Agarilytica rhodophyticola: one gene and its partner. The protein of the gene in region 1 binds, or shares a complex with, the protein of each later gene. Links are inferred from orthologs where the notes say so. Each region holds a gene or a part of one and is shown in the gene's direction. Other genes may lie near its edges. The genes, in order: tsaE and tsaD.

Region 1 (9,961 bases):
CAACCTCAAAAATTTAACTGGCGCTGGTGTCGGCGGCACAAAAGAACGCAGAAAACTAGAGCGAAATAGTAAAAGCGCGAAAGTTACCGATGTTGCGCCGCTAAAAATTCGCCGAGATCTATACGAAGTCGAGCACGGCCTCGAGAAGGAAATAGGCCAGGCTAAGGAGCTACATCAACAAGTATATGGCGCGGTCAGCAGCGTTATGGAGCAAGTTGAAAGAGATCATAATAATATTCCCATTGCTGAAACAAAGCGTGTTGCTAGCAATATGGTGGATAGTGTATTGCGCAGTCCTGACGCCTTCACTTGGTTGAGCCGAGTGCGCGAGAAAGATGAGTATACTTACAGCCATTCGGTGCGTTCAGCTGTGTGGGCTATTTTATTTGGCCGCCATATCGGTATGCCTAAATCCGAGCTAGATATTCTCGCAATGGGAGTGCTGTTAAAAGATATTGGCAAAACTCGTATTCCAGAGCACCTCATCTATAAAACTAATCGTTCGGAAGCAGAGCAGGATGCCTACGAGAAATTTGTTGACTACGGGGTAGAAATATTAAGGAAGTTGCCTGATGTAAAACCGCGGGTGACATCTGTTGTTAAATCTCATTGCGAGCGAGTTAACGGTAGTGGCTTCCCAAGTCATTTGCGAGGTGACAAGATTCCTCTATTAGGGAAAATTGCTGGAATTGTTACTTTTTATGATGAGACGACCAATCCCCGAGGTTTAGATAAGCCCCTGTCTCCCTCTAAAGCTGTAGCTAAGTTGTATGAGCAAAGAGGCGTTGAATTCCAGGAAGAAATGGTAGTTGAATTTATTCGCGCCATTGGCCTTTACCCTACAGGTACACAAGTAGAGTTGTCCACGGGCGAAGTTGCCGTGGTTGTGGAACAGAATTTTGAACGTCGTTTAAAGCCTATTGTGATGGTAGTCACCGACGCAGTAAAACAGACTTTATTTGATCCTTTTGTGTTAGATCTAGCTGAACATGACCGTATTAATCAAGCTAAGATTGATTCGGGCAAAGCCACTCGTCATGAAATTGATCGTATTGAAATTGTCCAGGATCTTGAACCTGGTGAATACGATATTGATATTGCTACTATTCGTGATACTTACATCGAAAGTAAAGTAAAAGAAGGCAAAGGCCTTTTCTCTATCTTTAAGCGCAACCTGAAGAAGATTTCAGGTCGCTCTCGTAGCTAATTTCTAGTAATTTATGTCATGTATTTAGCGTTTCTTGTATTGAGCAATAAGCTCTCCCATCTTAATTGAACTGTCAGCACTAATTTCTTCACTCCACTCTAAGCTATTTTCCGGAAACAGCATGACGATGGTTGAACCTAATTTAAAACGACCCATCTCTTCGCCTTTTTGCAAAGTAATGTTTTCTTGCAGTCCATAATTAGTGGTATGAATTTTTCGTTCTATAGGGGCGACTTGACCTGCCCATATAGTTTCAATCGAAGCCACAATCATTGCGCCTACCAAGACTAATGCTACAGGTCCTATCTCTGTTTTGAATACACAAATAACCCGCTCATTTCTTGCAAATAGGCGAGGTACATTCTCTGTGGTGGTAGGATTAACAGAGAATAAATCACCTGGAACATAACACATAGATATTAATTCACCAGTAATAGGCATATGCAAACGGTGATAATCTTTCGGTGATAAGTATATTGTCGCGAACTCACCGTTGGTAAATTCTTTAGCGAGGTTGTGATCACCTCCTAGTAATTCGTAAGCACTAAAGTCATGCCCCTTGGCTTGAAATATTCTGCCATCATTAATAGGCCCTAGTTGACTAAAAGCACCATCTGCAGGGCTAACAATACCGGACTCAGTGCTGTCTATCGGGCGAGCATCTGGTTTTAGTGGTCGGCAAAAGAAGTCGTTAAAACAAGCATAACTGTTAGGGTCACTATTTTCGGCTTCATTCATGTTGACCTTATAAGTAGCGACAAACTTATTAATGAACAAAGATTTAATCCAATGAATTTTAGTGGCTGCAAACCATCCTACACAGCGGGACAATAAATGTTGCGGTGTTAAATACTGTAATGTAATAAAAATAAAGCTTTTCAATCGACAATTCTCTTTTGAGTAATGTGTTTAGAAGACATTTGATAACCGCTGCACTTGTCGAGACGGCGTTCGCGAGTCATGAAACAGCTTCTAAGGTTTAAATACGCATCCTACACAATAATTTGTAAAGTCAGTTTTTTACTTTTCAACAGGAGTATCTGGATGGTTGCCCCACTCAGACCACGAGCCGTCGTAGGCACGAATATCAAAACCTAAAGTTTTGCCGACTAAGTAAGTGAAACCTGAACGATGATGTGTTTGACAATGAGTAATGACGGGCAGTGCTCCATCAAGTCCTAAGTGTTGTAAATATGCTTGCGCATCTTGTCGAATAATAAAGTTGTTTTCTCTATCCATTAAATCTGTCCATTGAGCATTAATAGCACCGGGAATATGGCCGCCTTTCGCTGCGACAACTTTGCTTCCGTCATATTCTTGTGGGCTGCGAGCGTCCCATACGATAAAGGTTTTATGCGGTAGCTCTTGTACTATTTCATCGAGATCAATGATAGGACTGCGATCAATATCTTTGATAATGATATCTGTTCTTGTGCGAAGGTTTTCCTGTTGGCCTGTTTCTATGGGAAGGCCCATTGCTTTCCAGGCGATCATTCCTCCGTCAATGTATGAATAGTGTTTATGGCCGATAACGTCTAGTGTCCAGATAAAGCGGCCAGCCCAACCACCGCCCTCGTCGTCGCAGACAATAAAGTGAGTCTCTGGAGTGAGCCCTAGATATTGGAAAATTTCTGTTAAACGCTCCTGGTTGGGTAATTTTCCTGGTGCAGGCGCTTCCCCCGCCACCAGCATGCGATAAGGTAAATAGATTGCGCCAGGGATGTGTCCAGCGATGAAGTTGGTTTCTTCAGAGAGGTCGACAATACAAATATCTTCAGGCAATGCTGAACTTGTTAACTTTTCTGCAAAGCTATTAGCTGAAATCACAAGGGGTAAGCCGTTCTCAGTAATATCGGACATAGTTTTTTCCTGCTGCTTAATCTAAATTATTCATTGTTTTCATTGCGACATCATTTAGGCTTGCGATGATGCGTTTATAACTATCAAATCTCTGCTGCGTTATGGTTTGATCTTCTAGCGCTTGGCGAATAGCGCAGCCTGGCTCTACTTCGTGCAGACAATCGCGAAATTTACACATTTGGGCAATTTCCCGTAATTCGACAAAACCCTTGATGACATCTTCACTGTGCAAGTGCCAGAGCCCAAATTCACGAATACCCGGCGAGTCAATACACTCCCCACCTTGAGCAAAATGAAATAGTTGTGAGTGAGTCGTGGTATGTCGGCCCTTGGCAGTGGCTTCAGACAAGCTGCCAACCAGTATTTCCTGCTCGGGGACTAGGCGCTGAATAATAGAAGATTTGCCGACCCCTGATTGACCAACAAATATGCTGGTTTTGCCTTTAATCAATGCTGTCAATTGTGCGATATCTTGATGGCTATGAGCACTCATTGAAAGGACCCGATATCCCAGGTTGGTATAGAGCTTGGTGATGGCGGAGAAGTTAGCTCGGTTTTGCTCACTAATTAAATCCGCTTTATTGATAATGATTATGGGAGCAATATCATTTATTTCTGCTATTACTAGGTAACGATCGATAAGGTTAGTGTGTGCCTCTGGCTTCGGTGCGATGGTAATAATAATTTGGCTGACGTTAGCTGCCACAGGCTTTAGCTTACCAAAAGTATCGGGTCTGCTGAGCAGAGATTGCCTAGGCTGGCATGAAACCACAACCCCCAAATCATCCTTTTTACTGGCTCGCCAAATGACGTGGTCACCAGTGACAATACTGCCCAGGTTTGCACGTAAAAAGCAACGTATGGTGCCTTTTCTCCCGTTATCTGGATCAGCGTTGTGTGCTTCAATATCTACCTGTGTACCATAGTGGGCGACAACTCTACCATGTTGTTCTATGCCGAGAGAATCTTCATCAAGGCCCAAGGGGGGGTTATCGCCTTTATTTGCATTTTCTCTTTGCTTTTGCTGTTTTTGTTTTATTCTTCGCGCCTGGGTTTGCGATAGTCTACGTTTGCTCATAACCTAGATAAAGTAAGCTGCTTATTAGTTTTTCTGGCTCAGCCAATTAGAACGCTACTCAGCAGCTCTAATATTTAACATATATAAATTTAAAGGCTAACGCTTATTCTAATGGAAAACCTAACTTCTAGCAGTGAAAACAATTTAATTTGGCTTGATCTTGAGATGACCGGATTAATTCCCGAACGAGATGTCATTATCGAGATAGCGACGATTGTTACCGATCAAAATCTCAATATCCTAGCCGAGGGCCCGGTTATGGCCATTCATCAGCCTGAGGCTGTGCTAAATGCGATGGACGAATGGAATACCAACCAGCACGGGGGGTCTGGCTTGGTTGACCGAGTAACTAATAGCCAAATTAGTGTGGTTGAGGCCGAGCGCCGAACGATGGCTTTCGTAGAACAGTGGGTTCCCAGTGGGAAGTCGCCTATGTGTGGTAACTCAATTGGACAAGATAGGCGCTTCTTGGCGCGCTATATGCCAACGTTTGAAGCTTACTTTCACTATCGTAACCTTGATGTCAGCAGTGTGAAAGAACTTGCATCGCGCTGGAAGCCTGAAATCCTTGAACATGTAAAGAAGAAAGGGACACATCTTGCAATGGATGACATTAGAGACTCAATTGATGAGCTCAAATGTTATCGAGAGCATTTTTTTAAGGTGTAATACTGAGGCAGTAGTTGTAAAAAATACTTGATTATTCATGAAATGCTGATTAAAAACGTGAACGTCTTTAATTTTGATGAGAACGCTTAACCTTTTATTCTGTTTGAGAATGAATACAGCCTTATCTATGAAATGATATTTTTGACAAAGTGTCCGCAAACATGGAAGCTCTACCATTGCTGTTATTCGACGAGCCTGGGATGTAAAAACGCTCGAAAACTAAATGCGCGCTAATCATGATCCAAGGAGAATACGTACTAACAAACTATGTGTTAGCGCATTAGTTGGAGGTTGTATGTCTCAATACTATACCCCTTTGGAAAGGCCTAAGAAGATTAAGCTGACGGTGGATAAGCGCAGAGGCAAATCCCCTGTACCTTTAAATACACGTAGTCTGCTCAATTCTCAACAACAAAAATCGCTGCGTCAGATGGAAAGCTTTGGATGGCAAATTGCCTTTGTTAGACGCGAGCATAGGGATAACCCATTGGTAGTTGTGCAAAACGTCAGTAAACAGAATTTTGGTTTATTGCAAGACGATGGCTCCATCGATATATCATGCCATCTAAACATGCGTTAATTTCTTTTAAGTTTCCTCTTACGACGTTTGGGCGGTTGTTTTTGCCGCTCAAGCGCCCATAAGAAATGTTCTTGTAACCAACCTTCCTCATTTGCTTCTATTCGTCTATTTAGTGCGTGGACAATTTCTGTTGATGCTGGAGCGTTGCCTAAGCCGATGGCAAGGTTGCGCAGCCAGTTTTGGTAACCGATCCTACGAATAGCTGAGCCGGCAGTCCGATCTAAGAATTCCTGCTCATTCCAATTAAACAGATCCACTAGCTCTGCTGAGTCCAGATGGTGCCTTGGGTGAAAATCCTTTTCTTTTGTAAAATCGGCGTATTTGTTCCAGGGGCATATGGCCTGACAATCGTCGCACCCAAACACGCGGTTACCCATAACTTCTCTGAACTCTTCGGCAATCGGACCTTTGTTTTCAATGGTGAGATAAGAGATACAGCGGGTGGCGTCAAGAACATAGGGTTTGGGAAATGCGTCTGTTGGGCATACTTGCAGACAGGCCTGGCAATCGCCGCAGGCATTTTCAGGGATGTGTTGATTAGTAGGCAAGGGCAAGTTGGTATAAATTTCACCTAGAAAAAACCAGCTGCCTGCAGACTTATTGATCAGCAATGTGTGCTTACCCACCCACCCGAGGCCGGCCTGTTGCGCTAAAGGCCTCTCTAAAACCGGCGCACTATCGACGAATGCCCTTTGATTTTCTGGCAGGGGGATATCGTGGCTTTGACAGAAGTCCTCAATTTTTTGTGCAATAGTGGCCAAGCGTTTGCGGATGAGCTTGTGATAGTCGCGCCCTAGAGCATAACGAGAGACATAAGCTTTGGAGGGGGATTTAAGAATTTTGATTTGCTCTGTTTCCGGGGGTAAGTAGTTCATCCGCACCGAAATAACCCGAGTTGTGCCAGGAATCAATTTTTGTGGCTGTGTTCGTTTTTCTCCATGCTCCACCATCCACGCCATATCCCCGTGGTAGCCTTTATCAATCCAATTTTGAAAGTGCTGTTGCTGATCCGAGACATCGGCTGCGCTAATACCCACCTGCTGAAAGCCGAGTTCTCGCGTCCAATGGTGTATTTGTTCAGCAAGCGTCTGGTAAAGGGATGACATAGATCAAGCTAGCATGGGGGTTGGAGTTTAGTCACAATAAATTTGACACCATATAATATGGTGAATTCTTTAGGGTAACTATTTGACTATGGGGGAAGATGTAAGTCACGTATAATTTGATGAAAAGTTAAAAGTAGTGTGATCATTTCTATGACAAGTAAGCTTCCCCAGTACCTCTACACCTGTGAACAAACACGTTTACTCGATCAAGCAGCTATTGAGCAAACCAATATCTCCGGTATTGTACTGATGAAAAATGCTGCAAGAGCCGCATTATCCGTCCTTATTGATACCTGGGGGCAAAGCCGCAGAATTGTTGTCTTTTGTGGCTCGGGGAATAACGGCGGAGACGGTTATTTATTAGCGGGCTTAGCCGCCCAGAAAAAAATACCGGTGTCTGTATTTTCATTGGCAACTCCTAGCTCCCTATCGGGGGATGTACAGAAAGCCTACTACTTCGCTATTGGCGAAGGGGCGGAGGTTTTGCCTGTGCAGAATATTGCAGCCGACACGCTTGATGATGCCATCGTTGTCGACGCCATGATCGGTAGCGGTTTCCATGGTGAGCTCAGAGATAATGTGCGTCAAACCTGTGCGTTAATTCGCCGCACTAACTCCCCCGTATTAGCTTTGGATATTCCCACTGGTGTTAACGGCGATACCGGTGTTGCTTGTGAAGGCGCGATCAAGGCTGATGTCACCGTGACATTTGTGGCGGTTAAACAGGGGCTATTGACCGCATCAGGCCCGGAGTATTGTGGCAAGCTTTTCTTCGATAACTTGGCCATTCCAGATCATATTTATCAACACGTGGATCGGCCTGTTGAACGTATTTCCCAGATTACCAAGCTGATGCCTCGCTCTGCTGATTCCCATAAAGGAGATTACGGACGGGTGCTTGTGGTTGGTGGTGATTTAGGCATGGGAGGCGCTGCGCTATTAGCTGCCGAGTCTGCTATGAGAGCTGGAGCAGGTGGCGTTATGCTCGCCACTCGGCCCGAACATGTTGCCGCAGCTTTAGCGCGCATCCCTGAAGTAATGAGTGTCGGTATTAACTCAGGGCCAGAGTTGGAAGATTACACTGCGAAAGCCGATGTGCTTATTGTGGGGCCGGGACTTGGGCAGAGTGCTTGGTCACAACAACTTTTGTATTTTGCTTTAAAAGCGCAGGTTGCCAAAATTATTGATGCCGACGCACTCAATTTAATTGCCCAAAGATTTGTATCTTGTGATCAAGATACAACAACTACAGAAGAAGCGTGGGACAAAAACAGCTATCATAAAATAGGGTTTGTGATGACACCTCATCCAGGTGAGGCTGCCCGTTTACTTGGTTGTTCAACCGCTGAAATTGTTAACGATCGTTTTGCTGCAGTGACAGCCTTACACAAAAAGTATGGCGGTATCAGTGTTTTAAAAGGCGCGGGCACCTTAATCGCGGATGAGCAGGGTAGCACGCTGACTAATGTCGGCAATCCAGGTATGGCTGTCGCTGGGATGGGAGATGTTCTGACTGGAATTATCGCAGCCTTGGTCGCGCAAGGTATGACGTTGAAAGAGGCTGCTGTGGCTGGTGTCTGTATTCATGGCCATGCTGGAGATTGCGCTTCCCAAGATGGTCAAGTGGGTATTTTGGCAAGCGATTTAATGCCGTTTATTCGTCAATTAGTTAATCGTGGTATAGAGTCAAATTGATGCACAAGGAATTCTTTTTAGCTAATGAAAAGGCGACTATTGCTTACGGCAGAGCCATTGGGGGATTAATAGGCGGCCTTTTAAAAGGTAGTAGGGTAAAAGACTCTATCGTAGTCTACCTCGAAGGCACACTCGGTGCTGGTAAAACCACTTTTTGCCAAGGTGTGTTAGCGGCGTATAATTATTCAGGTCAAGTTAAGAGTCCAACTTATACTCTTGTAGAGCCCTATGACCTCGATGGCATACAAGTGTATCACTTTGATTTGTATCGTCTTGGTGATCCTGAAGAATTGGAGTTTATGGGAATCCGTGACTATTTTGGCGAAAATACAGTGGCGCTTATTGAATGGCCGCAAAAAGGTCACGGATATATTCCTAAGGCAGATATGATCGTGAGTTTAAACCCTATGGATGAGGGACGTAAGCTGACTATAACAAGTAAAACGGAACGTGGAGTGGCTGTATTATCGTTGCTAGAAACTCAAAACCTGTAGAGAGCACTCTATTATCAAAGCTAGGGCTAAAGCTTTGTAGCTTAATTTGCTGTTTTGTGCTCTTTGTTGCAGATGTCAACAGCGCTAATGTCGAGGGTGTTCGGCTCTGGCGAGCGCCGGATCATACTCGTTTAGTGTTTGACCTCTCAGGCCCTGTCGAACACAAAATCTTTTCTCTAAAGCAACCTGATCGTATTGTTATCGACATCGATAAAAGTCAATTTAAGGCCAGTTTAGCTAGCCTTGACTTTGATAAAACATCTATTAGCAAAATGCGTTATGGCAAACGTGATAAAGACGATCTACGTGTTGTTTTAGATATGGCTAAGACAACTCAGCCACGCAGTTTTGTTTTAAAGAAACATGCGGGTAAACCTGATCGTCTAGTGATTGATATCTATGGCGAAGGTACTAAAACCCAAAAAACGGTAGCGAAAGTTCAACCCAGTGTCGGTAGTAAAAAAGATATTCTAATTGCTATTGATGCCGGACACGGTGGCGAGGATCCAGGCTCTATTGGTCCAGGTGGTATCTATGAAAAGACCGTGGTGTTAAAAATTAGTAAGGCCCTCAAAAGTATCATCGATAAAGAGCCTGGATTTAAAGCAACGCTGATACGCAATGGTGATTACTATGTTGAAAACACTTTGCGGCGGCAAAAAGCCAGAGAAATGAGGGCTGATCTTTTTGTCTCCATTCATTCGGATGGTTTTACCGACCCACGTGCAAAAGGCGCGTCTGTTTTTGCTTTATCGCGTCGAGGCGCTACCAGCCAGATGGCTCGTATTCTGGCATCAAAAGCGAATGAGTCAGATCTTATCGGCGGTGCTGGCAGCGTTAGCCTGAGTGATAAAGACGATGTTCTCGCAGGCGTGCTGGTTGATTTGTCGATGACAGCCACTTTGGCAAGTAGTTTAGATGTTGGCGGTCGAGTATTAAAAAATATGGGCAGTTTTACCAGCTTGCATAAAAATCATGTTGAACAGGCTGCATTTATTGTATTGAAATCGCCCGATGTGCCCTCAATTTTGGTGGAGACAGGGTTTATTACCAATCCCAAAGAATCGAAAAAACTAAAGTCGCCGGCCCATCAACAGAAATTAGCAAAAGCTGTTTTTAAGGGGATTAAGGCTTATTTTTATGACAATCCGCCCGAGGGCACTTACGTTGCGTGGAAAAAATATGGTGGTAAAGAAACCGCCGGCCGTGGAGCTGGAGGCCAATCTCACACCATAGCGGCGGGGGACACCTTATCTTCTATTGCTAAGAAAT
Region 2 (9,906 bases), 750 kb from region 1 along the record:
CTATCCATACAATTATCCATAAAATCATAGTAAATGATGTATAAATTTATGAATTTAGCCTATGTTTGCCTCGTTGTCATGACGCTTATATTGCGAATTATATTTTTGTTAAGACGATTAAACGCTGTTTTTCTTCATTTGTGAGATTCTGCAAGCCTTTTGCCTTTAGTGTTTTCAACTCTTCTACTTGATCGATCTTGTTCTTGGCAATCGTTAGTGCATCTATAGAATCTTGCAGCTCCCTGACTTGGTCATAGAGTTTATGTATTGATTTAGCCTCGTTTATCTCATGATTAGCCATCAAAAAGGCAAGATCTTGTTGCTGTTTGATACCTTTTGCTCCTCCCCAGAATCCTAAAATGCTGTTGAAGTTACTCTCTGGGCGCTTGCGCAAGTAGTTAATAATTTCTCCTAAACGCACACTATCGGGGTTAGAATCAGCCGTAAGATCGGGTACATCTTGTAGCTGTTGTAACAAGCTTGGGTTATCTAACAGCAAAACAGTGGCGACTTTTGCGGGGTTTTTGTTAACTGCGGAAGCCCTTAAACTCTTTGTTAGTCCCTGTTTTTGCTGGAATTGAGGTACTGATGACGGTGTTGCCTCAGCTATACCAGTAGCCTCAGTGCGTGTTTCCTTTGCCTCAGTGCTAGACACTAATGGCTGTGTCTGGCTAGTTTGTTTTGCTGTCCCTGCTTTTTCTGTTTTTGCTATAGGCGCTGGTTCAGGTAATTCCAGCTTTTCTTTTTGTAGCTCATCAAGCACCTCGCGAGTGAGGCCGGTGCGCTTGGCCAGGTTGTCGAACATGAGCTCGCGAAAAATCCCTTCTGGCAATTGGCCGATCATTGGTGCCGATATTTTGCTAAAGCGTGCACGGCCATCCATAGTGCTGATATCAATATTTTCCGCCGCCACATCAAATAAGAATTCTTCTAGCGGCACAGCTTGTTTAATTTGAGCTTGAAAGCGCTCGGGGCCAATTTGACGCACAAGGCTATCGGGATCTTGGCCTTCTGGTAAGAAGAGGAACTTTATTTGCCTTCCATCTTCCATGCTGCTGAGTGCGTTTGTAAGTGCTCGCTTAGCAGCACTGCGGCCTGCGGCGTCGCCATCAAAACAGAAAACAATGTCATTAACATAACGAAATGATAGCTTTAAATGCTCTTCCCCGCAGGCAGTGCCCAAGGTCGCCACGGCATTGCGAATACCGAACTGGGCGAGGGCGATGACATCCATATAGCCTTCTACCACTAGTAGGTGGTCCAATTTCCGTTCAGCTTTGCGTGCTTCATACAGGCCGTATAGCTCGCGACTTTTGTGAAAAACTTCGGTTTCAGGCGAGTTGAGATACTTGGGCTTGTCATCGCCTAATACTCGTCCCCCAAAGCCAATCACTCGACCCCTTTCATCTTTAATGGGGAACATAACGCGCTGGCGAAAGCGGTCGTATTTTTTGTTTTCTTCAGGCTTAGAGATTACCAGGCCTGAATCGATCAGCAGTTCGATCTCTTCTTGGTTGCTACCGAGCTTTGTTAAGAGATTGTTTCTGCCCGCTGGTGCGAAGCCAATGCCAAAGTCTCTTGCTATTTCGCCACTCAAGCCGCGATTCTTTAGGTAGTTAACAACCGTATTTTTTTGTGGGTGCTGTTTCAGCTGTGCTTGATAGTGCCTATTGGCTTTTTCTAAAATCTCATAAAGCTTTTTACGTCTAAAGTCTTGTTTCCTAAAGACTTTGTTTTCTTCCCTTGGAACCTCGACACCAGCGGTTTTAGCCAATGATTCTACTGCATCAATAAATCCCAGGCGTTCGTAGTCAATAACAAAGCCCAGCGCATTGCCTGAAGCACCGCAGCCAAAACAGTAGTAGAACTGTTTGTCTGGGCTAACCGTGAACGAAGGTGTTTTTTCCTGGTGGAATGGGCAGCAGGCGGAGTAGTTTTTACCCGTCTTTTTGAGTTTTACACGGCTATCAATCACACTGACAATATCTAATCTTGTCAGTAGATCATCGATAAAGGTTTGTGGTATGCGACTCATCGCTTAAGTGTACAACTCAAAAATGACGATGACAAAAAATTAAGATAAGTAAAGAACAGCGGGGTAGGTAGGTATTATCCGAGCTGTTCTTTCACTGTCTTGCTGATATCACCCATATCGGCTCGACCTTGAACCTGAGGTTTAACAAGTGCCATAACCTTGCCCATATCCTTCATAGACTCTGCGCCGCTATCACTTATGGCTTTGCTGACAATGGCCGCTATCTCATCCGCACTTAGAGCTGCAGGCAGGAAGTCTTGAATGACGCCAATTTCATAAGACTCAACATCGGCCAAGTCTTGGCGGCCTGCATCTTGATACTGTTTAAGAGAATCTTTTCTCTGTTTAGCTAGCTTATCGAGGACAGCGAGTACTCTAGCGTCGTCAAGCTCTATACGCTCGTCTACTTCAATGCGTTTGAATTCAGACATAACCATACGCAAAACAGCCAGGCGAGGCTTGTCTTTGGCGCGCATAGCATCTTTTACTGCGGAAGATATTTGAGCTTTGAGTTCACTGGCCATAAGAGCTGATTTCAACTTCTTCAGTATATTGTTATTTGATTGGCTTTTTCAGCCAGCTTAACCGACTTCACCGGTTCAAATAACTTGACCGGTTCAATCAATCTAAATCTTGTAATTGAGCAATACAGAATTTGACCTCGGTTAAGGTCAAATAAGGCGATCAATTAATACAGGCGCTGGAATTTGCGGTTTTCGCGTTGTACCTTTTTGGCGTGACGCTTAACGGCAGCTGCAGCTTTACGCTTACGAACAGATGTAGGCTTTTCATAGAATTCGCGACGACGTACTTCTGCAAGGATGCCTGCTTTCTCACATGAGCGCTTGAAGCGACGCAGGGCTACATCAAATGGTTCGTTTTCTTTCAGTTTTACTGAAGGCATATTTTTACCTGTGTTGGTTTAAATCGTTCATTCTGGTTGGCATATATTTATGCAATATAAAGCCAGCCTAAATTTTGGAGCGAGATTCTATACATATCGCCTTAAAGGCGCAAGGTATTTACTACTAATAATAGCCTCAGGAAGAGGATTTTCCTCGATTTGAATGTTCTTATCCGATGAAAAAGGTGTTAAGGTCGCGCTTTTTCTAGGCCTGTCCCCTTATTGCAGAAGCGCATAGTGGCAGGGTAAATATAGTTTTTTAAACGTGATAATAGCTTTGGTAGCATAAAAATGCGGGTACTTGGTATAGAAACATCATGTGACGAGACGGGTGTGGCTGTTTATGACAGTGAGCAGGGATTGTTAGCGCATGAACTCTACAGCCAAGTTGCTGTGCACAGTGAATACGGCGGCGTGGTGCCAGAGTTGGCCTCAAGGGATCATGTAAGAAAACTTATTCCGCTAATTGATCGGGTTCTGAATGCCGCAGATTCTCACGAAAAAATCGATGGTGTTGCCTATACTTCTGGCCCCGGTCTTATTGGCGCACTTCTGGTCGGTGCGAGTGTTGGTCGCTCCTTAGCATATTCGTTGGGCTGCCCCGCCATTGGTGTGCATCATATGGAAGGGCATCTATTGGCGCCTTTACTTGAGGAGAATCCTCCTGCTTTCCCTTTCGTTGCACTTTTAGTTTCTGGGGGCCATACCCAATTGGTGGAAGTTAAGAGCATTGGCGACTATACCTTATTGGGCGAATCCCTCGACGATGCCGCAGGAGAAGCATTTGATAAGACGGCGAAAATGCTGGATCTTGATTACCCTGGGGGCCCCAATGTTGCGCGTATCGCCGAAAAGGGGGATCGTGCACGTTTTACTTTTCCAAGGCCTATGACAGATCGGCCTGGTCTTGATTTTAGTTTTAGTGGCTTGAAAACTTTTACCCTTAATACGGTGACTAAGTATGCAGGCGATAACGGCTTGCCTGATGATCAGACCTGCGCTGATATTGCCGCTGCTTTTCAAGAGGCAGTGGTAGATACTTTAGTGATCAAATGCCGACGGGCACTTAAGCAATGTGGCATGAAAACATTAGTGATTGCTGGAGGGGTGAGCGCCAATACACGTTTACGAATTAAGTTGGAGCAGGCTTTGGCGAAAATAAATAGCCGAGTGTTTTACGCTCGTAATGAGTTTTGTACTGATAATGGTGCGATGATCGCTTTTGCCGGCTGCCAGCGTTTGCTTGGGGAGCAGCATTCAGCCTTAAATATAGACGTTAAACCCCGCTGGCCGCTCGATTCTTTGCCTAACACCTAGTTGTTGCAACAACTAGTAATGGTTATTGCAACATTGCCACTTTAAGGCTTTAGAGAAAAGTTTTATGGATACAGTTTTTATTGAAAATCTTGCGGTTAATGCCGTAGTCGGGATTTTTGATTGGGAGCGCGCAGTGCCCCAGCAGATCATCATCAATATCGAGATGGCCTCTGATGTTAGTAAGGCTGCGCAGTCAGAAAACATTAATGATGCGCTAGACTACAGTTTAGTGGCCAGGCGTACTTCAGAGTTCATTGTGAGTTCACAATTTTTATTACTTGAAACTTTGGCCGAGAAAACCACATCTTTAATTATGGCCGAGTTTAATGTGCCTTGGTTGAGGTTTAGCTGCACTAAAACTCAGGCTATGCGCAACGTCAGTGGTGTTGGTGTGCGTATTGAGCGAGGTGAGCGTCCAAATGGCTAAGGTCTTATTAGGTATCGGCAGCAACATTGATCCCGAAATTAACATTCGCAACGGTATCGAAGCTTTATCTTCTTGTCTTAAGCATATACTGTTGTCGCCTGTTTATGAAAGCCGTGCCATAGGGTTTACTGGTGATAATTTTTTAAACCTTGTGGTGGCTGGGCATACGCATTTACCTTTGGGTGAGTTTGCCACCGTGCTTCGGGATATAGAGTATCGCTTTGGAAGGGAGAGAGATGCATCTAAGTATTCTTCTCGCTATCTGGATATCGATATCCTGACCTACGATGATTTGGTTGGAGAATTTCACTCTATTGCACTGCCACGTGATGAAATTCTTAACCGTGCTTTTGTGTTAAAGCCTTTGGCTGATTTGGTGCCTGATGCTCTTCATCCGCAGGTGCAAAAAAACTATCGAGATTTATGGTGTGACTTTGATCAGGAAGGGCAGGATATTTGGTTAAGTCCTTTTTCTCCTGTATTAGATTATGATGAACTCGATCATCGAGAGGATTTAGTCGGTTAATAGGCAACGGGAATTGTTATTGCTGACTCTTAAATTCTTCGAGTTTTTCGATGCGTTGCTTTGCTATAGCATCTCCTAACGCTTTGCCGCTAAACCCCTGAGCCAATAGGGCTTGAGGGTTAACGGTACTGATCACCTCCAGAGCTTCTAGCAGATATCTTTCTTGCTTATACTTCCGCTCCTTTAATTTTTCTGTGCCCACCGCGTAGGACTTGCACGTAGTAAGTAAGTCTTTAAATCGTTCTGGTCGTCGCAGGCTATCGGTTTTCGTCAGTAAATCCAAAATATCTTCTGCTAACAGAGATAAAGCCCTGTCGACGTATTTATGAAATCGGATAACCAGACTGCAAAGTTCCCGATATTCATTGGGGATCATTAATTTTCCAGCTAACTCCGTTAGTTCCACTAGCTCTGGCGAAGGCTTGCCCATCGGGTTAGCTGTGGCATTTTGCTTATCTAAATCATGTAAAAGTGTTGCCAAACGTACAGTACTTTTATCACTTATACTGCATGCATAATTCAAAGCTCTCAGGGCGGGTGGCGAGAGCTGGGGTGGTTGCTCTGAAGTATGTAATGAAATTAAGTGGTCTATCTGGGGCATAATAACTTTCAACGCTCCACACTCATGTAATACCTCTAAAAATACATGAGGTGAGCGCTCGCCGAGGGCTCTGGAAAATTCTTTCCAGACGCGCTCTGACACCAAGTGAGCTACTTCTCCACTCGCTACCATCGTCCCCATAAGCGCTTTAGTTTCTTTGGCAATGGTAAAGCCTAAGTGATGATAGCGGCTAGCAAAGCGCGCGATACGTAAAACTCGTACTGGATCTTCACGAAAAGCTTCTGAAACGTGCCTCAGTACTCTGCGGTCAATATCGTTTTGGCCGTTGTAAGGGTCGACCAGCTCACCATTATCCAATTGTGCGATAGCATTGATGGTAATATCTCGGCGCCCTAGGTCTTCTTCTAGAGTGACTTCAGTCGAGGTATCAAAAGTAAAACCTTGATATCCATGTCCGGTTTTCCTTTCCGTTCTTGCCAAGGCATATTCGTCTTTGGTCTCTGGATGCAAAAAAACGGGAAAGTCTTTGCCTACGGGCGTAAAACCTTGAGCTTGCATTTGCTCCGGTGTTGCACCCACAACCACATAATCATATTCATTAGTAGGATATCCCAGTAATTTATCCCTGACAGCACCGCCTACTAGATAAACTTTCATTTTTTACTGTTGACCTTTATTGATGAATCGTACACACTCAATAGATATTTGCTTTAATTCTATTTTAAAAACACTTATTTAATAATTATGTCACACTTCACTATGTTTAAGACAATGGAGTGTGGTGTATTTGATATTTTTAATGCTCTGTATGTATAACATCTCGAGCGTAAATTAAAACTTAGGATTTTAATATTTTGCATTATTTAGCAGCAGTCAAACCCATGCAAGTGACACAGTCCTGGCGCCATCGTGCGTGGGTCTTGTGTTTACGTGCCTGCTGCGTGCTGATTTGATGTATTGATTTATATTTTTCTATCAAAAGGCCGCAGGTGAAAATCTGCGGCCTTTTTTGTTTTGGGCTTGGAGTTCATAAGCTATGAAAGTTGGAATGGCATATTTTTGTGTAGTGATGATTTGGTCTACCACTCCATTAGGTATTAAGTGGAGCAATAGCAGTTTATCGTTCACTGCGGCAATAGCATCAAGAATATTTTTTGCGCTTTGTATTTGTTTATTGCTGCTTGCTGTTTTGCGTCGTCGCTTGCCGTTAACCCGAAGTGATTTACGTGTTTATTTTGCAGGAGTAATAGGTGTCTTTCCTAATATGTTGATTGTGTATTGGTCTGCCCGATACATTCCATCTGGTTTGGCGTCGGTAATTTTTGGTTTATATCCGTTTATGGTGGGCTTTTTCTCTTACTTTATTTTAAAGGAGAATGTTTTTGATTGGCGTCGTGTTCTTGCTCTTGGCTGCGCTCTGCTCGGCCTAGGTGTGGTTAATATTGATCAGTTTAATATGGGAGGGAACGCGCTCTACGGTGCTTTGGGGATGTTAAGTTCTACGATACTTTTCGGTTTAAGTTCCGTGTGGCTAAAGAGAATCGGAGCAAATATGGATCCACTTCAGCAAACATCTGGTGTTCTACTCTTTGCAGCACCTTTATTCATCTTGAGCTGGTGTTTGTTCGATGGTGAAGTGCCGCAAGCTATTGATCAACGTTCACTTATTGGCATTTCGTATCTTGTTATATGCGGTTCGGTACTAGGAGGTATGCTATTTTTCTATGTGCTAAAAAATTGCAGTGTAGCATCGGTCGGAGTGATTATGTTGATTACGCCAATATTTTCGTTATGTGTTGGCACACTTGTGGATGATGAAAAATTTTCTTTATCGACAATATTAGGATGTGGACTCATTATTTTTTCTTTAGCTATTTATCAAAACCTTTTTAAGTATGCAAAGAAATATCTGTTTTCACGCTGGCGTTTCCATGGGGCTTAGGGCCCCCATTTAATAATTATACTGGCATTGCCGTTTCCTGCATTTCTGGGGTAGGACATGAAAAGCTCTGTTTGGTTTTTCCGCCTTCGATAGAATGTAAATGAACATCAAATCCCCATAGGCGATGGATATGTCTCAATACCTCTTCAGTGTTTTCAGGCTCTAATGGGTTGCGATTAAATCGTGAGTGGTGGAGTGTCAATGAACGGTCTCCTCGCACATCCACATTATAGACTTGAATATTGGGTTCGCGGTTGCCCAGATTGTATTGTGCTGATAAATTTTCTCGTACTTGCTGATAGCCGCTGCTGTCGTGAATAGCGGTGACTTCGATATCTTTTTGTAAATCATCATCCACGATGGTAAACAATTTAAGATCACGCATCAGCTTAGGGGAAAGAAACTGTAAGATAAAACTTTCATCTTTGAAATTACGCATGGCAAAGTCGAGGGTTTCCAACCAGTTGGCACCGGCAATATCGGGAAACCATTCTTTGTCTTCCTTGGTCGGGTTTTCACATATACGGCGGATGTCGGTCATCATATGAAAGCCCAGTGTATAGGGGTTTATGCCAGAAAAATATTGGCTATTATACGGCGGTTGATAGATCACACCACTGTGGGATTGCATGAATTCAAGCATAAATCCATCTGTGACCAAACCCCGGTCATACATGGTGTTTAATATTAAGTGATGCCAAAAACACGCCCAGCCTTCGTTCATTACTTGAGTTTGACGTTGAGGATAAAAATATTGGGCAATTTTTCTTACAATGCGTACGACTTCTCTTTGCCAAGGTTCTAATAGGGGCGCATTTTTTTCAAAGAAGTAGAGCAGGTTTTCCTGTGGATCCTTTGGAAAGCGGTCTTGCTCTTGTTGCTCTGCTTCTTGTTCCTGGCTTGGTATGGTTCGCCACAAATCATTAACTTGCTTTTGTAAATAGATTTCCCGCTCTTTCTGGCGTTCGCTTTCCTCAAGTGGCGATAAAGGGTAGGGACGTTTGTAGCGGTCGACACCATAGTTCATCAAGGCGTGACAAGAATCTAAGATTGCCTCCACTGCATCTACACCGTGACGTTCCTCGCACTCAGCAATGTAGTTTTTAGCAAATACTAGGTAGTCGATAATAGATGAGGCATCTGTCCAAGCGCGAAATAGATAATTGCCCTTAAAAAAAGAATTGTGGCCATAAGAGGCGTGAGCAATAACCAATGCCTGCATCATCATGGTGTTTTCTTCCATTAAATAAGCAATACAGGGGTCGGAGTTTATGACTATCTCATAGGCAAGGCCCATTTGACCGCGTTTATACGATTGTTCGACACCTAAAAATTGTTTCCCGTAAGACCAATGGTTATAGCCTATTGGCATGCCAACCGATGAATAAGCATCCATCATCTGCTCAGAATTAATCACTTCGATTTGATTAGGGTAGGTATCGAGTTTAAATTCTTCTGCAATTAGACTTATTTCGTAGTTATATTTTTCCAGTAAGTCAAATGTCCACTCTGAACCTGTCGAAATCGGTTTGCGTTTCTTCATAGGGTTTTCTTCTGAAATAGTTGGCGGAAAACAGGGTAGATATCACTAGAATCAACCAACTGTTTCATTGCGAAGGTATCGGGAAAGTCGCTGAGAACTTTTTCGTAAGCATACCAAAGCGCCTGGTGTTCCCGTGAGGTAATTTCGATATAAGAAAAATATTGCAGCTTTTGTAGTAACTTATCAGCAAGTAAACGATAGCACACTGTAGAATCGTCATTCCAGTTATCGCCATCTGAGGCTTGTGCACCATATATATTCCATTGGCTAGGCGGATAACGATTTTGTAGTATTTCGTCCATTAAATATAAGGCACTTGATACGATTGTACCTCCGGTCTCTCGGCTGTAGAAGAATTCTTCTTCGTCCACTTCTTTTGCACTGGTATGATGACGAATAAATACCACTTCGGTATGTTCGTAGTTACGTTGTAAAAATAAGTAGAGTAATAGAAAAAAACGTTTGGCAATATCTTTGGTGTTTTGATCCATCGAGCCTGAGACATCCATGATGCAAAACATCACCGCACGAGAATGCGGTATCGGGTGTTTCACGTGCAAATTGTATTTGAGGTCAAAGTCGTCGAGCCAAGGTACGCGTTTGATTTTTTTAGCTAAGGCTTCGATATCATGCTTTAATGCTCGAATGCG

Evidence for each region.
Region 2: the proteins of tsaE (region 1) and tsaD are in contact, whole or in part, in a crystal structure (PDB 6N9A), measured with the Thermotoga maritima proteins. The link is inferred for Agarilytica rhodophyticola from one-to-one orthologs. Residues at the interface, in WP_004082108.1 of Thermotoga maritima: Leu37, Gly38, Lys46, Lys57, Val59, Lys60, Ser61, Thr63, Phe64, Thr65, Leu66, Met67, Val69, Pro71, Tyr82, Arg83, Leu84, Asp86, Asp88, Phe89, Asp93, Ile128, Asp130, Glu131, Arg134; in WP_004082750.1 of Thermotoga maritima: Cys10, Asp11, Arg49, His50, Leu82, Gly84, Gly135, Gly136, Glu154, Thr155, Leu156, Asp157, Asp158, Ser159, Glu162, Asp165, Lys166, Arg169, Leu170, Tyr175, Lys213, Thr214, Leu217, Tyr218, Gln221, Arg222, Asn324.

What each region holds. Positions count from the first base shown.
Region 1 is NZ_CP020038.1:1,423,869-1,433,829, forward strand. The notes cover bases 6,943-9,941. They hold tsaE (tRNA (adenosine(37)-N6)-threonylcarbamoyltransferase complex ATPase subunit type 1 TsaE), read left to right. Parts: upstream 6,943-8,194; coding sequence 8,195-8,689; downstream 8,690-9,941. Other genes in these bases: BVC89_RS06095 (NAD(P)H-hydrate dehydratase), read left to right, coding at 6,943-8,195; BVC89_RS06105 (N-acetylmuramoyl-L-alanine amidase), read left to right, coding at 8,746-9,941. In the rest of the region: BVC89_RS06060 (cyclic di-GMP phosphodiesterase), read left to right, coding at 1-1,207; asd (archaetidylserine decarboxylase), read right to left, coding at 1,232-2,089; BVC89_RS06070 (rhodanese-like domain-containing protein), read right to left, coding at 2,228-3,058; small ribosomal subunit biogenesis GTPase RsgA, read right to left, coding at 3,084-4,145; orn (oligoribonuclease), read left to right, coding at 4,257-4,814; BVC89_RS06085 (hypothetical protein), read left to right, coding at 5,110-5,394; tRNA epoxyqueuosine(34) reductase QueG, read right to left, coding at 5,391-6,500; more of BVC89_RS06095, read left to right, coding at 6,651-6,942; more of BVC89_RS06105, read left to right, coding at 9,942-9,961. UniProt on the Escherichia coli protein: Required for the formation of a threonylcarbamoyl group on adenosine at position 37 (t(6)A37) in tRNAs that read codons beginning with adenine.
Region 2 is NZ_CP020038.1:2,174,620-2,184,525, forward strand. What follows is about bases 2,300-5,243. They hold tsaD (tRNA (adenosine(37)-N6)-threonylcarbamoyltransferase complex transferase subunit TsaD), read left to right. Parts: upstream 2,300-3,230; coding sequence 3,231-4,256; downstream 4,257-5,243. Other genes in these bases: BVC89_RS09205 (GatB/YqeY domain-containing protein), read right to left, coding at 2,300-2,559; rpsU (30S ribosomal protein S21), read right to left, coding at 2,724-2,939; folB (dihydroneopterin aldolase), read left to right, coding at 4,321-4,683; folK (2-amino-4-hydroxy-6-hydroxymethyldihydropteridine diphosphokinase), read left to right, coding at 4,676-5,209; BVC89_RS09230 (multifunctional CCA addition/repair protein), read right to left, coding at 5,226-5,243. In the rest of the region: dnaG (DNA primase), read right to left, coding at 98-2,035; more of BVC89_RS09205, read right to left, coding at 2,110-2,299; more of BVC89_RS09230, read right to left, coding at 5,244-6,428; BVC89_RS09235 (DMT family transporter), read left to right, coding at 6,808-7,713; BVC89_RS09240 (SpoVR family protein), read right to left, coding at 7,730-9,256; BVC89_RS09245 (YeaH/YhbH family protein), read right to left, coding at 9,253-9,906.